DNA from 3 places in the Acetoanaerobium noterae genome. Region 3 is predicted to be linked to each of the others. Evidence: riboswitches for the same ligand, from Rfam matches in the RefSeq annotation. Region 3 holds a riboswitch; each other region holds the start of a gene.
What was found. A riboswitch is a leader RNA that binds a small molecule or an ion and turns the genes downstream of it on or off. The one in region 3 is predicted to bind S-adenosylmethionine.
Positions count from the first base shown of each region.

Region 1 (3,174 bases), on a different contig from region 3:
TAACATTTATATGTATTGATTAGTTATTTTATTAATAGCAATTTAGAATTTGAAATAATTGTTTCCTAGGTATAGAATAAAGAAGGTTACAAGTTTTTCGTGAAATGGAGGAATGATGTTGAAAAATAATTATACTATTTTGGTAAGTCATAATAATGAAAAAATGTTTATTTTATTTAAAAGTATAGTGGTTGGCTTAGCGGCAGGAGGAGTTTCAGTTCTTTACAGAATCACACTAACAAATGCAGAAACAATCTCTAATTTTACATATACTTTTTTGAATCAAAATTTCATGTTTCTCCCTATTACTTTTTTATTCTTAATTGGAATGGGATATTTTGTAGGGTATTTAGTTGATAAAAATAAAATGATTTCAGGAAGTGGAATACCTCAGTTAGAAGGAATTCTAAAAGGATATTTTAAATCACGTAAGTCTTGGATGCACACACTAATATCAAAGTTTGTAGGAGGTGCTATTGCTATAGTAGCAGGTTTATCTTTAGGTAGAGAAGGTCCTTCTATTCAGTTAGGAGCATGTATAGCTGAAGGGGTTGGAAATAAAATTGGAAAAGGTAGACTAGAAAAAAGAATACTTATGGCTAGTGGAGCGAGTGCGGGATTAGCAGCAGCATTTAATGCACCTATGGCAGGTGTGATTTTTGCCTTAGAAGAAATTTTTAAGTATTTTTCTCCAATCATTTTACTATCGACTATTTCTGCTGCAGTAACTGCAGACTTTATTTCGAAAAAAGTTTTTGGTATGAATCCAGTTTTTAATTTTCCAGTAAGCCAAACAGTACCACTTAATGGATACTTAATGCTTATATTTTTAGGAATTGTTTTGGGGATTTCTGGAGCTATCTATAATTATACTTTATTTAAAACTCAAAAATTTTATAAAAAATTAACTTTTCTTAATATAAGAACAAAAATAATAATTCCTTTTATTCTAGCAGGATTTCTAGGTTTAGTTTTTCCACTTGCAACAGGAGGAGGCCATAAGATTATAGAATATCTAAATCTTAAAAATGGTATTAGTTTTCTTGTTTTAATCTTAATAGTTAAATTTATTTTTTCGATGTTAAGTTTTGCATCAGGAGCTCCTGGTGGTATATTTTTTCCTTTACTTATTTTAGGTGCAACTATTGGAAGTATCTTTGGACATGTAATGATAGGAAATGGAATTTTTGATGAGAGTCTTTTTAATAATTTTATTATCCTTGCTATGGCTGGATATTTTACGGCTATTGTAAGAGCACCTATAACTGGTATAGTTTTAATAATGGAAATGACAGGTTCTTTCAACCATTTGCTTTCACTCACAGTTGTTTCAATTACAGCATATATAGTGGCAGAGCTTTTAAATAGTCCTCCAGTATATGATAAATTACTTGATAATTTAATAGTTCAAGAACATCCAGAAGATGAGAAAGAACATATTAATAAAATTCTTGTAGAAATAATAGTTCAGCATGACTCTGTTTTTGAAAATTCTTTGGTAAAAGATTTACATTGGCCAGGAAAATCTCTTCTCGTCGCTATAAAAAGAGGAGAAGTAGAACTTATTCCAAAAGGAGATACTAAAATTATGGTGGGAGATTATTTGGTTGTATTAACAGATATTAATTGTGAGTCTAAAATAAGAGAAAAATTAGAAAAATTGAATTTACGCCCTTAGAAAAAAGTGACTGAAGCTAACGATTTAATAATTTAAAAAAATACTTGCAATTTATCCTAGAACAGTGTATTATAAAAATCAAACTTAATAAAAGTTGCTTATCAAGATTGGTGGAGGGACTGGCCCTACGAAACCAGGCAAGGGTTTTATATAAAACCGAGTGCTAATTCCAGCAGACAATAGTCTGAGAGATAAGTGTAGCCTACAAGTCTATTTTTGTATTTAGATTTGTTGATTTTATTTATTTAAAATCATAAAGCCGCACTTTGTGCGGCTTTTTTAATTTCTCAGACTCTCAATATGAAAAGGAGAGGATATTAATGAAGAATTACAGTGTAGAAACTCAGTGTGTACAGGCAGGCTATGAACCAAAAAGTGGAGAGCCAAGAGTAGCTCCTATAGTGCAGTCAACTACTTACAAGTACGATGATGCAGATCAGGTTGCAGCTTTATTTGATTTATCAGCAGTAGGACATATGTATTCCAGAATCAGTAATCCAACTGTAGAGGTTTTGGAAAAAAAGCTGGCTGTTTTAGAAGGTGGAGTAGGAGCTCTTGGGGTTGCTTCAGGTCAATCAGCAAATTTCTTTGCTATTTTTACTTTGTGTAGCGCTGGGGATAATTTTATCTGCCTTTCAAATCTATACGGTGGAACCCATACGTTGTTTACTTCTACTTTAAAGCGTATGGGGATTGAGGCAACTATACTTCCATGCACAATAGAGCCTAAAGAGATTGCAAAACATGTAAATTCTAAAACAAAGCTGCTATTTGCAGAAACGTTAGGAAATCCTGGTGTAGAGGTACTTGATATAGAGGCTTTTGCAAAAGCCGCACATGATAATAAATTGGCATTTGTTGTGGACAATACCTTTGCTACACCTTATTTATGCAGACCGATAGAGCATGGAGCTGATATAGTTACTCATTCTGCTACAAAGTATCTAGATGGTCATGCAACTAGTCTAGGTGGCGTGATAGTAGACAGCGGTAATTTTGATTGGAACAATGGGAACTTTGATTGCCTTACTCAGCCAGACCCGGCATATCATGGGCTTAGCTATACAGAGGCTTTTGGAAACCAAGCCTTCATAGTAAAGGCAAGAGCATCGCTTCTTAGAGATTTAGGCTCTACGATGAGTCCCAATAATGCATTTTTAATTAATTTAGGAACAGAAACCTTGGCTCTTAGAATGCAAAGACACAGTGACAATGCTCTAGAGGTTGCGAAGTTTCTTCAAAGCCTAGATGAGGTTGCATGGGTCAACTATCCAAAGCTAGAAGGTTCCAAAGACTACAAGCTTGCTGAAAAATATCTTCCTAAAGGCGCTTCTGGAGTTATATCATTTGGAGTGAAGGGCGGAGTAGACAAAGCCAAGCTATTTATAAATTCTGTCAAGCTAGCGAGCCTTGTAGTTCATGTAGGAGATTTAAGAACACATGTGCTTCATCCAGCTAGTATGACGCATAGACAGTTAAGTGAAGAGCAGCAGATC
Region 1 covers NZ_FUYN01000001.1:724,470-727,643, reverse strand. Annotated here, with positions in the region: gene B5X47_RS03650 (ClC family H(+)/Cl(-) exchange transporter) at 119-1,678, shown strand; SAM riboswitch class I at 1,774-1,876, shown strand; gene B5X47_RS03645 (O-acetylhomoserine aminocarboxypropyltransferase/cysteine synthase family protein) at 1,999-3,174, shown strand, end outside.
Region 1: it holds a riboswitch for S-adenosylmethionine, as region 3 does, so the genes downstream of both, B5X47_RS03645 (O-acetylhomoserine aminocarboxypropyltransferase/cysteine synthase family protein) here and metK (methionine adenosyltransferase) in region 3, are expected to answer to the same signal.

Region 2 (3,174 bases), on a different contig from region 3:
AGCCTATAATATTTATTATTGTCACGGTGACATTTAATACAAGCGAAGGCATTGCTTCTGGAATTAATATTTTTAATACTATTTCAAGTGGGGATGCTCCCATTGATACCCCAGCTTCAATTACACCGGGATTGACTTCTAAAATCGAGCCTTCTACTAGTCTTGCGAAGAAAGGAATAGCCGCTACCACTAAAGGCACTATTGCTGCATTCGTTCCAATTGAGCTCCCAACAACTAGCCTAGTAAAAGGAATTATAAATATCATTAAAATTACAAATGGTATTGACCTTGTGATATTTATAAGAATTGACAAGCTATTATAAATTTTGCTGTTTGGTAGTACACTGTCTTCTCTTGTTATCACTAGAAGTATTCCTAGGGGTAGTCCAAGAATAACCGTAAATACAGTTGATATAAATACCATATATAGTGTTTCATTAATTGATGGTATGAGTAAATCTAATAGTTCAATCATTTTATAACACCTCTGCCCGAACATCGTGATTATTTAAATAATCTATAATTGTTCTTAGATTACCATGGCGCTTTAATTCCACAATCAAAGTTCCAAGTGGCTTTTCCTGTATATATTCAATGTTGCCTGAAATAATATTTAGCTCTAAATCAAACTTCTTTACGAGATTTGATATTATTGGATTTTTAGCATTCTCTCCCACAAAGCTAAGCTTTAATAGCTCTCCCTTATAATGCTCTTTATAATCTAAAGACTCTTCTTTAGAAAATATATCTGGGCTACAATTATCTTTATTTGAAAAAATATCAATAGTATTTCCTTGAGCTATAATCCTTCCATTTTCAAGCACCACTGTTTTATCGCAGATACTTTTTACTACCTCCATCTCATGAGTAATAACTACTATAGTTATATTCATTTCTTTATTAATCCTTTTAAGCATACTTAATATTTGATTTGTAGTTTTAGGGTCAAGAGCTGAAGTGGCTTCATCCGATAATAAAATATCTGGTTTGCTAGCTAGAGCTCTAGCAATAGCAACTCTTTGTTTTTGTCCTCCGCTGAGCTGTGAAGGATAAGCATTTGCTTTGTCTGAAAGCTCAACCCAGCTTAGTAATTCATTTACTCTAGCATTTATCTCAGATTTTGGAAGCTTATCTAGTTTTAGAGGAAATGCTATATTTTCATATACAGTTTTGCTATTTAACAAATTAAACCCTTGAAAAATCATCGAAATCTTTTTTCTGGTTTTCCTTAAATCCTTTTGATTTAAATCCATTATATTTATTTTATCTATATAAATTTCGCCACTTGTTGGCTCTTCTATTCTGTTAATACATCTGACAAGCGAAGACTTTCCAGCTCCACTTAGCCCTACGATTCCATATATCTCTCCTTTATCAATCTGAATGTTTATATTATCCAGAGCAATTATGGGTGTTTTGGAATCACTATATACCTTTGATAGATTTCTAATGTCAATCAATTTTAGCCTCCTTAATTTTTGATAATTAAATTGCAAATCGGATTTTGTCGACTAATCCACTTCTAAACAAATAAAAACTCCACACCTTAATCCAATCAAAATTGCTTATGAATATAAGAAATTTTTTTGAAAATAAAAAAATCTCTTTCACAAAGAAAGAGATTAATAAACTAAGATTTCAGTTATCTCTTATCTTTAGGTATGTAATAATACCTCAGGAATTAGCACCAATGCTGCAATGCAGCTGGTTGCCGGGTTTCGTAGGGCCAGTCCCTCCACCTCTCTGGATAAGATTCAGTTGTTTTATATCGTTTAGAATAATATGAATTATATATAGATTAATATCGTTTGTCAACACTATTAATCTATATTTTTTTTATTTTTTTATATTATGACTCTAGTAATTTTACGTTGATAAGGTCCTCTATGGCAGAGATAGCGTTTTCCTCATCTGGGCCATCTATTATTATTTCTATCATCTCACCTTTAGATATCCCCATAGCCATAACTCCCATTATTGACTTTGCGTTTACAGTTTTTCCTGCTTTTTTTATCATTATATCTGATAAGAATTTGTTTGCAGTCTGAACAAAGAGAGCTGCAGGTCTTGCATGTAATCCTATTTCATTTTTTATTGTAAGTTCCTTTGTTATCATTTTTACTTTCTCCCTTCTTTTAGTTCGTTTGCAATATCTTCTATTTTTTTTAATCTATGATTAACACCTGATTTTCCAAGTGGTTTATCTAGCATTTCGCCTAGTTCCTTAAGGCTTAAATCTTCATATTCTACTCTTAGCTCTGCTATTTCCTGAAGACTTTCTGGAAGGTAGTCTATACCTACTGTATTTATAATATAGTTTATAGCCTCTATCTGTCTCATAGATGCATTTACTGTCTTAGTAAGGTTTGCTGTCTCACAGTTGACAATCCTATTTACGTCATTTCTCATCTGCTTCATAATCTTAACGTCCTCTAGCTGAAATAGAGCATTATGTGCTCCCATTATGTTAAGTAAATCTGATATATTATTGCTTTCTTTGATATATACTACGTAGGTGTTCTTTCTAGGTACTATTTTAGCATTAAAATCATATGTGTTTAGTAAATTTCTTATGTAGGTACTTAGCTCGTCATCTACAGTAACAAATTCCATATGATATGTCTTTTCTGGATCTGAAATCGATCCCCCACCTAGAAAAGCTCCTCTAATATATGCACGCTTTGATTTTTCATCAGAGATGAAGGATTCAGGAATGTCACTTTGTATAGTATAATCCTTACCGTCTTTTTTTAGTATACCTATTTCTACTAATATATCATTTGCCCCTTGTTCATATGATACAAACAAGAAATATGTATTGTTCTTTTTTAAATTCTTATTTTTCTTAACCTGTATTTCTACATGAATATTAAAACACATTTTTAGCAAAGAAAAAACTTTTCTTGCAATTGCAGCATTTTCAGTAACAACCTTGAATGACAATTTATTGTAGCCCATTAGCTGCAGGCTTCCGCTCATGCGAATTAGGGCAGCTAATTCAGCGATTCTAACATTCTTATCTTCAGGAATAATCCTTGAAAGCTCGTTTTTAACTTGAGTTGAAAATGACACTTTAATCACCTGAGTTATTATATGATTTTTTGTTAATTTCATCTAATGCAACTTTTATTATTTCTTTTTCGTCATCATACTTTGCCATCTCTAACACTCTAT
Region 2 covers NZ_FUYN01000001.1:204,975-208,148, forward strand. Annotated here, with positions in the region: gene B5X47_RS00975 (methionine ABC transporter permease) at 1-475, opposite strand, end outside; gene B5X47_RS00980 (methionine ABC transporter ATP-binding protein) at 477-1,460, opposite strand; SAM riboswitch class I at 1,647-1,754, opposite strand; gene B5X47_RS00985 (HPr family phosphocarrier protein) at 1,850-2,116, opposite strand; gene whiA (DNA-binding protein WhiA) at 2,119-3,072, opposite strand; gene B5X47_RS00995 (NUDIX hydrolase) at 3,074-3,174, opposite strand, start outside.
Region 2: it holds a riboswitch for S-adenosylmethionine, as region 3 does, so the genes downstream of both, B5X47_RS00980 (methionine ABC transporter ATP-binding protein) here and metK (methionine adenosyltransferase) in region 3, are expected to answer to the same signal.

Region 3 (3,174 bases):
GCGAAAATGCTGTTATTATAGATTTTAGCTGTCTGCCTTCCATATGAGAGCTTATCATTTTATCGAGTTTCTTTCTGCCTATGCCTTCTATTTCTAAGTATCTATTAGGATTAGTTTCTAGGATTTCTATAGCTTTTATCCCGAATTTATCTGTGATTTTATGTGCCATTTTAAGACCTATGCCTTCTATCGTTCCAGATGCTAGGTAAGCTATGATTCCATCTAGCGAATCTATAGCCATATGAGTAAAGCTCATAACGCCAAACTGTCTGCCATATATATCGTGAGTCTTCCACTCTCCACTGACCTTTATATTGTCGAGCTCTCTGACAGATGGCATACAGCCTACCACTGTAACTTCTCCTAGCTCATCGCTGATTAGGTTTGCTATAGTGTAGCCATTTTCATCGTTTTGAAATATTATATCTGAAATTTTTCCTTTTAATTCTATAGGCATAAGCATACACTCCAAATGTATTTTGAATATGATTTATTATAACATACGATATGAAAAAAGGATTAGTATCCAGATTTCCCTGAGTACTAATCCTTTGTTTTTATAAGCTTTTGAGTTCCATAAACAACTTATTATCGTTTAAATTACTGAATTTATTATATCTTTATAGTCCCGCGTCTTTTTTAATGTCGTCTACTTTGTTTAGCTCTTCCCAAGGAAGGCTTACATCTGTTCTTCCAAAGTGTCCGTAAGCTGCTGTTTGCTTAAATATCGGTCTTCTAAGTCCTAGGTCTCTAATTATAGCTCCTGGGCGAAGATCAAAGTTTTTAGAAATGATTTCAGAAATCTTCTCATCAGCTATAATGCCTGTTCCAAATGTATCAACTAGTACTGATACAGGCTCAGCTACACCGATTGCATAAGCTAACTGAATCTCGCATTTCTTAGCAAGTCCTGCTGCTACTACGTTTTTCGCAACCCATCTAGCTGCGTATGCTGCAGAGCGGTCTACCTTTGTAGAGTCTTTACCTGAGAAAGCTCCTCCACCGTGTCTAGCGTATCCGCCGTAAGTATCTACGATGATTTTTCTTCCTGTAAGTCCTGAATCTCCTTGAGGTCCTCCGATTACGAATCTTCCTGTAGGGTTGATAAGGTACTTAGTGTTTTCATCAAGTAACTTGCTATCTACTATTGGCTTAATTACGTTTTCGATTAAGTCTTTTTCGATTTGCTCTCTAGTTACTTCTGGGTTGTGCTGAGTAGAGATTACTATAGTGTCTATTCTTACTGGTTTGTCATCTTCATACTCTACTGTTACTTGAGTTTTTCCATCTGGTCTTAAGTAATCAAGAGTCTTGTCTTTTCTTACATCTGAAAGTCTTTTAGCTAGCTTGTGAGCTAGTGAAATAGGAAGTGGCATGAACTCTGGAGTCTCGTCACAAGCAAACCCAAACATCATACCTTGGTCTCCAGCTCCTACTGCTTCTACTTCATCTTTCATAGTTCCTTCTTTGTGCTCTAGGGCTTCGTCTACACCCATAGCGATGTCTGCACTTTGCTCGTCTATAGCATTGATTACTGCGCATGTTTCGCAGTCAAATCCATATTTTGCTCTATCGTATCCGATTTCCTTAACTGTCTCTCTTACTACTTTTTGGATATCTACGTATGCGTTTGTAGTTATTTCTCCAATTACCATAACAAGACCTGTAGTAACTGCTGTCTCACACGCCACACGTGAGTTAGGGTCTTGAACTAATAGGGCGTCTAGGATTGAATCTGAAATTTGGTCACAGATTTTATCTGGATGGCCCTCAGTAACAGATTCTGATGTAAATAATCTTCTCATTTAATAAATCCTCCTCATCTCTAGCATTAAATGCTGTAAACCGTATCACTTGTATATGCCAAGGTGGCACATCGTACATAATGTAGACTTTTTTGCATTAAAAAGCCTCTTCATACACATACGCAGAAGAGGCTTAACTACTAAAGTTACCTCATCTGCCAAGAATATATCTCGCAGGAATTGGCACCATCTCACATTGCTGTGCTGGTTGCCGGGTTTCACAGGGCCAGTCCCTCCACCTCTCTTGATAAGGTTCAAGAATTTATTCATTTATTGTGCAACGGATTTTATTTTATATTAGCGAAAACCATATGTCAATATGTTTTTGAAAAATATTTTTTACTATTTTTGTATCAGTTTTATGGAGTAAGCACAGGCTTGAATCCATATACCAATTTTCCATCTGCTTCAGCAAACTGAAGGTATTTTATATCTTGATATATATTAGATTTTGGCATAGATGCATAGTCTACTACACTGATATAGCTTACGTTTCCATCTACTCTAGAGGAAAAACTCTTTCCTGAATATACAACATATACATTCTTAGTCTTTGCTTCTTTTTGAATGATTTTGTCAAATGCATTTTGGTCTATGCTATCTGCTGACTTGTCACTGCCTTGAAGCACTATAACTACATTCCCAGCACTCTTTGACATTAGTCCTTTTAAATAGTCCCATTGACCTTTTACCTTGTATACTCCGCCATTTCTGTTGTCTACGCTAATAAATGTTGTGTTTCCAGCGGTTTTATATTTATATGCCCCATTAAAGGCTTCCTTTGGGGCTGACACCGCTCCTAAAAATGCGTTATCCGCAGCACCTAGAGTCATTACAGCTTGGTTTGCGCTAGCTGAGCTAGCAAGCTTTGCCTTAAATGCCTGATCTATTATGCTCTCTCCACCTGACATGCTTCCAAATACTGCTGCTGTTCCTGAAGCGGGAAGAGTCTGAACCATTTTTGAATCAGGTGCATTTTTCTTAAGTATTTCTACAGGAATTTTTCCAGTAACTCCTCCATATGAAGCTACTATATTTCCACTTCCTGATGAAGTAGGAGTGAAATATCTACCATCAAAGTTTCCTGATATGCCTTCTCCAAAAACCTGAAAGCTAGGAGTAGTTATATCTATAGGATTTTTGGAAGCATCAAAAGCTCTTATAGCAAGCTCTACCTTGTCTCCTTGGAAGATAGTTTCATTTAGCACAGAAATTTCAATCTGAGAAATACTACCTTTTGGCGCAGTATTTTTTATAGTAAGCCCATTAACAAGTGACCTTTCTGCAGATGCCATAGTATTTTGAATTTTCCCGTCTGCCATCAGCTGTGTGGACCCTCCTCCATCTAGCATCATAGCATCCTTTGCAC
Region 3 covers NZ_FUYN01000010.1:7,643-10,816, forward strand. Annotated here, with positions in the region: gene recD2 (SF1B family DNA helicase RecD2) at 1-457, opposite strand, end outside; gene metK (methionine adenosyltransferase) at 621-1,805, opposite strand; SAM riboswitch class I at 1,954-2,059, opposite strand; gene B5X47_RS12935 (phosphodiester glycosidase family protein) at 2,165-3,174, opposite strand, start outside.